Linked DNA regions of Tunturibacter psychrotolerans. The protein of the gene in region 1 interacts with the protein of each later gene in a pairwise test. Links are inferred from orthologs where the notes say so. Each region holds a gene or a part of one and is shown on either strand. Other genes may lie near its edges. The genes, in order: pheT and secD.

Region 1 (3,180 bases):
TTGCCTGCGGGGCTTCGAGGGTCTGGTCTGCAGTCTGGGCCATCGGGTCTCCTTCGGGTGAAGTTAGAGCAGTTCGTCCATCTGCTGGAGCATCTTTTCGACGCGCTGGCGGACGGCTTCACGCTCTTTAGTGAGGGTGGTGAGTTCGGATTCGACCATGGTGGAGAGGGTTTGCTGCTCAGTGAGCTGGGCCCGGAGGTTGGCTACTTCGGCTTCTGCGGTGGCGCGGGCTTCGCGCTCGCGCTTGACGACTTCGACGGCACGGAGGACTTTTTGTTCGAGGGCCTGGAACTCGTCGGCACTGATGCTGGGGGAGATGGTGGAGGAGCTCATATTGATTTCAGTATAGACGCGGAAGACGTGGATTTTTGCTGGGGAAAAGTGGGGTGGAATCTATTTGGGTGCGTGTTTTGCGCGGATTAAATTTTGATTGTGGTGGAGTGGCTGTTATTTGAAGGGGTTTCGCGATTTTATGTGGTTTTGATGTGGTGAATTTGTGGTGTGGTTGTGGTGATTTGCGTGCTGGATGTGGTGTTTTGGCGGTGATGTTTTCGATCGCCAAAAAATACGCCACTGTTTTGAGAATTATTTTGAGGCTTCGTTTGCGCCGTCGCGAATGGTGCCGCCGAGTGCGGTGAGGGTGGCGATGATGCGGGACCACCAGTCGGTGAGCTCTTCGTCGCGGAGGGTGCGGTCGTTGGATTGGAAGACGGTGCGGAGGAGGAGCGAGTAGACACCGGGAAATTTCTTCTGGTCGCGAAAGACTTCGACGGGCTTGAGGCTTTGGAGTTCGGGGATCGCTAGTGCGTGGATGGCGGAGGAGACCGCTTGCCACTGAGTGGCGTCGGGGAAGACGAAGGAGAAGTCGCGCTCGACGGCCTGGTAGCGGGAGAGATCGTGGGCGGTGATCTTCCTGAGGGGGAGCTCGTAGAGGACGGCGAGGTCGAGTTGCGCGAGGTAGACGGGTTGGCGGAGTTTGCGGGCCTCTTTTTGCGTCTGGGTGAGTTCGCCGAAGTGGGCGATGGGTTGGTTGTTCAAGAGCGCTGTTGCGCTGCGGCCGGGTTGTAGCCAGGCTGGGGCTTCGGGGGTGAAGGTGAGTGCGTTGGGGCCGCCGGGCAGGGCGAAGAGGGTGAGGAGAGACTCGATGGCGCCCTTGAGCTCGAAGAAGGGAGCGTCTTCGGCGGAGTAGAGGTTGGAGTATTTTGCGGCGGCGGTGGTGAGGCCGAGGGAGAGTTGCGGGGTCTCGTGGACGTCGGAGATGAAGGTGCCGTCGGGGGGGATGGTGCCGGTGAAGATCTGGCCTTGTTCGAAGAGGCGTACTTCGCGGACGTCTCGGTTGAGGTTGTGCGCGAGCATGGTGACCATGCCGGGGATGAGCGAGGGGCGCAGGAGAGAAGCCTCTTCGGAGAGTGGATTCTCCATGGGGACGGTTCCCTTCCCCTGAGTCTTGGTTTCGTTGCTCTGAGGGTAGAAGAGATCGGAGTCGGGTTGGCCAGCGAAGGTGCTGGAGACGGATTCGCTGAAGCCGAGGGCGAGGAGACGACTGCGGACGGCGGCTTCTTTCGCTTGCGTGGGTTGCGTGATGACGATGCCCGGGGCGGGGAGGGTGTTGGCGAAGCGGTTGTAGCCGTAGACGCGGGCGACTTCTTCGATGAGGTCGATCTCGCGTTCGAGGTCGAGACGCCAGGATGGGAGCTTGGTTGCGTAGACGGCTTGATCCTGACGGAGGCCGTGGAGGAGGAGTTCGCAGCCTAGCGAAGTTAAGTACTGGGCGACGATCTCGGAGGTGATGCCGGCGGGGTCGAGGGTGGTGCCGAGGTGGCGTTTGACCTGGGCGACGGAGAGTTCGATGGGAGGACGCGAGGCGGTGCGGGCTTCTACGTCTGGATCGATGAGGTCGATGAGTTCGCCTTCGAGTTTGCCTCCATGCTGGAGGATGATTTGCGCGACGAGGGCGTTGGCCACCGGGGCAGTGTTGAAGTCGGCGCCGCGCTCGAAGCGGTGGGAGGCGTCGGTGTGTAGGCCGTGGCGGCGGGAGGAGCGGCGGACGCTGGCGGCGTCGAACCATGCGGCTTCGATGAGGATGTTTTTGGTTTCGGGGGTGATCATGGAGTCCCAACCACCCATGACTCCGGCTAGTGCGAGGGCGTTCTTTTCGTCGGCTACGACGAGGTCGTCGGCTTCGAGGGTGCGGTCGGTGCCGTCGAGGAGTTTTAACTTTTCTCCTTTGTGGGCGAGGCGGACGACGATGCCGCCTTCGATCTTGTCGAGGTCGAAGGCGTGGGTGGGATGGCCCATGCCGTGGAGAACGAAGTTGCTTGCGTCGACGGCGTTGGAGATTTGTTTTTGGCTGAGGAGGGTGAAGTACTCTGCGACTTTGCCTGTGCTGGGGGCGATGGTTACGTTGCGGACTACTTGCGCGGTGAAGCGGCCGCAGAGGCCTTTGGCTTCGGGGGCGATGCGGACGGGGAAGGGCTCGTCGACGAGACTGCCGATGGGGAGCTTGGTGTTGAGGGGCGCGAGGGGCAGGTTGTAGATGGTGGCGGCCTCGCGGGCGATGCCGTAGTGGTTCATGGCGTCGACGCGGTTGGTGGTGATGTCCATCTCGTAGAGGTGGCCGTTGGCTTTTCCATTCGTGGCGCCGAGCGCGTGGATGCCTTCTACGGCGATGCCGCGGAGAGTGAGATCTTCGGCGAGCTTGTGATCATCGACCGGGATGTTGGGGACGTAGGTGCGCAGCCAAGCGGTGAGAATATTCATGATGGACGGCTTCTAGTCTAAATGTTTTGACCCCTCACCTATTGAGCACAGAGAAACGTTCTCATGCTTTGATTTTCTGCTAACGGCTCATGCTGCCGAGTTTGGAGCAAACCGAAGAAAAACCATGCTGCCAGTGAGAAGAGACGGACAAAAAAAACTCCTGTTTTGGGTCCGAGTGGGAGCACAATGACGGGTATGAGAACACTCACGCTAAGCACGCTGCCGTGGAAGCGACTGCTGGTGTGGGGGATCTTTGGGTTTTCGTTTGCGATGATTCCACTCGTCTTTGCACTAACCGGGGATGACTTGCACCAAACGTCGGCCGGGTTTCGTGAGGTGGTCGACCGAGGGGATGTTTATTTGATCTGTGTGGCACTTGTTGGGGACAGTCTCGGACGGTTCGTGATGATACGCAAGAAG
Region 2 (3,138 bases), 540 kb from region 1 along the record:
GACCCGACGAGATCACCGTTCGACTCAGCGTCTGATTGATGCTCCGATTGACGACATCATGCAACGACTCTCTCCGCGACAGCGCCAGATTCTCGCGGATACGATCGAAGACGACGATGGTGTCGTTCATCGAATAACCAATCAGGGTTAGGATGGCAGCAATAACCGTAAGGGTTATCTCCTGGTTCGTCAAACTGAACGCACCCACGGTGATCAGCGTGTCGTGAAACACCGCCACGACCGCCGCAACACCATAAATCAGCTCAAACCGGAACCAGAGATAGATCAGCATTCCAATCAGCGAGTACAGCGTCGCAAGCCAAGCCTGCTTCTGTAGCTGCTTACCTGCCGTAGGACCAACAATCTCAACCTGCTCCACGGTAAAGCGGGAATCATGATAGTTGGCATTCAGAGCGCTCTCCACACTCTGCCGTCCTGCATCGTGCGACTGATCGGTCGCCGTCGATTCAGGCAAAGCGATAATCACCTTGTTTGCCGCGTGTCCACTGGGATCGCTCACACGCTGGATCCTCGCATCATGAACACCCGCGCGATCCATCGCCTGGCGAATATGATCCTCATTCGGCGCCTTGTCGAACGCCACCCGCACCTGGGTCCCGCCTTTAAAGTCGACGCCCAGTGGAATGTGATGCCAGAACAGTATGCTCAACACTCCGAGAACAGAAAAAATCAGGGAAAACCCAAGGAAGAACCACTTCTTCCCGAGCCAATCGATATTCGTTGTACGAAACAGTTCCACGCTTTTGAACCCTCAGCGGCGCCTCCAAAGGCTTCCGCAATCTCTTGAAAATCTAAATAGACAGCGCAGCGCCGCGTTCCTTCTTCTGAAGGATTGCGTCGAAGATCACACGCGACACCAGCACCGCGGTAAACAGGTTGGCGAATAGACCGAAGGCCAGCGTTATCGCGAACCCGCGCACCGGACCCGAACCAAACAGGAACAGGATCATCGCCGAAACAATCGTCGTCACGTGGGTATCGATGATCGTCACCCACGCATGCGCAAACCCCTGCTGCACAGCCGCCGCTGCCGTTTTGCCGGCCCTAAGCTCTTCACGGATGCGCTCGAAGATCAGCACATTCGAGTCCACGCCCATACCAATGGTCAGGATCACGCCTGCAATTCCTGGCAGCGTCAACGTCGATCCGGTATATCCCATGAACCCAAGCAGGATCACCAGGTTAAGAATCAGCGCCAGATCAGCGTTAATCCCCGCCCCACGGTAGTAAATCAGCATGAAGATCATGACGGCCAGCATGCCGGCAATCGCCGCGACGATGCCCTGATGAATCGAAGCGGCACCCAGGCTCGGCCCAACCGTCCGTGTCTCAAGGTAAGAGATCGAAGCCGGCAGCGCCCCCGTGCGCAACATCAGAGAAAGGTCGTTCGCCTGCTGCTGCGTAAACGCACCGGTAATCTCGCCACTATCGCGGATCGCCGACTGAATCCCTGCGACCTCGCGAACCTTGTTATCCAACACAATCGCCATCGAACCCGGCGTTGCGCTCGACGCCGTATGCGCCTGCGTGTAGTTATAGAACCGATTCCCAGCCTCAGTTGTCAGGTTGAAGCGGATATTCGGCCGTCCGTTCTGATCCTGTCCCGGCTGCGCATCGCGGAAGTCCGTTCCTTCCACTTCGCTCACTCGCTTCAGCAACCAGATCTGATCCGGCGCGCCCGCCGAACCCGTACCGTGCACCAGCATCGAGTCGGGAGGAATTATCCCGTTATTCGCCGCCAACGCAGACTGATCCGTCTCGTAAGGGCCACCGGTGACCGCGTGGATCGACAGCTTAGCGGTCGACTGAATAATCTCTTCCACTCGCGCCGGATCATCGACACCCGGCAGCTCCACCAGAATCTGGTTCTCGCCTAGCCCATACTTCTGAATCACCGGCTCACTGACGCCCAGTTTGTCGATGCGCTCGCGGATCGTCTCGATCGACGTATCCAGCGTCCTCGTCTCCAGGTCACGCACCGCACCCAACTTCATCGTCAGCGTTGAGTTTCCATCGGCAGTAGTCACCACATCGTAGTTCCCGTAGTCGCTGCCCTGCAGCACACCGCGTGCGTCGCTCAGCTTCGCAGCAGGAATCCCCGAAACGATAATTGTCTGCGGCCGCGACGGATCCGTCTTACCCACAGTCGCACCGGTCACTCCGGCCTTCTGCAGATCGGCCTCAAGCCTCGCCACATCCCGATCCGTAGCCGAAGCAACTGCCTCAGCCACATGTACTTCGAGCACAAGGTGTGTCCCGCCCTTAAGGTCGAGCCCCAGGTGGATACGATCTTTGATCGACTGCGTGAGCCCGCCATGTGGAATGCCCACGATGCCGAAGCAGAAGATCACCAGTACCGCAACGATGAATGCCGATTTACCGGCCAGATTCTTGCCCATGATCTTTATTGAAGGGTGCAGCCGCAGTGCCCAGCTTCAGTCCCGCCGCCGCTATCCTTGTTTCTTCCTCGTCCGTTGTTAACGGTTCAATCTCAACGTGCCTACATCTAAATATTTGTTACAGCTTATTTTGAAGTCTTCTTCTCAGGCAGCCTGTTCGTCCGTCGTCACCGCCGCAATCGCGCTCTTGACGAACTCAAGCTTCACCCCATCCGGCTGAACCCGCAGGATAACCACATCGTCCTTCACGGACAGCACCGTACCGCGAATACCGCCATTGGTGGTCACGCGGTCGCCGGTCTTCAACTGCCCCAGCATCTCCTGCCACTTTTTCTGCTTCCTCTGGTTCGGCGCGATCATCAAAAAATAAAGCACCACAAAGAACAGGATCGGCAGTGCGAGACTGCCAAGATTACCCAGTCCGCCCGCCGCAAGCTGCAACCACATTGCAAACATCAAATCAAAGCTCCGTTCAACAACTCAATCATCTCTGGCCCAGGCAGCAGCCGACCGCAAAACAACAGGCAAGCGCGCTCAACTGGACGCAACTTCGCTTACTCCGGAAAAAGAGTGCCTAGCCCCTAAGCATCGCGTAACCGACACCCCCTGTCAAGGCGAGCGCCCCAGTCCTCACTTGGCCAAGCGTCGCTTCCAGGCCATCTTCAACGCCCCTTCCAACACATCCGCGCTGACAGCATCCAGCTTCACCCGAGTCATT

Evidence for each region.
Region 2: the proteins of pheT (region 1) and secD interact in binary tests that used the Escherichia coli proteins (3 or more experiments, as listed by UniProt). The link is inferred for Tunturibacter psychrotolerans from one-to-one orthologs.

The regions. Positions count from the first base shown.
Region 1 is NZ_CP132942.1:21,438-24,617, forward strand. What follows is about bases 174-3,128. They hold pheT (phenylalanine--tRNA ligase subunit beta), read right to left. Parts: upstream 2,761-3,128; coding sequence 586-2,760; downstream 174-585. Other genes in these bases: RBB77_RS00095 (hypothetical protein), read right to left, coding at 174-333; RBB77_RS00105 (hypothetical protein), read left to right, coding at 2,956-3,128. In the rest of the region: RBB77_RS00090 (cell division protein ZapA), read right to left, coding at 1-43; more of RBB77_RS00095, read right to left, coding at 64-173; more of RBB77_RS00105, read left to right, coding at 3,129-3,180.
Region 2 is NZ_CP132942.1:558,551-561,688, forward strand. Bases 117-3,029 are described here. They hold secD (protein translocase subunit SecD), read right to left. Parts: upstream 2,421-3,029; coding sequence 813-2,420; downstream 117-812. Other genes in these bases: secF (protein translocase subunit SecF), read right to left, coding at 117-760; yajC (preprotein translocase subunit YajC), read right to left, coding at 2,565-2,876. Also shown: more of secF, read right to left, coding at 1-116; RBB77_RS02155 (MmcQ/YjbR family DNA-binding protein), read right to left, coding at 3,051-3,138. UniProt on the Escherichia coli protein: Part of the Sec protein translocase complex. Interacts with the SecYEG preprotein conducting channel. SecDF uses the proton motive force (PMF) to complete protein translocation after the ATP-dependent function of SecA.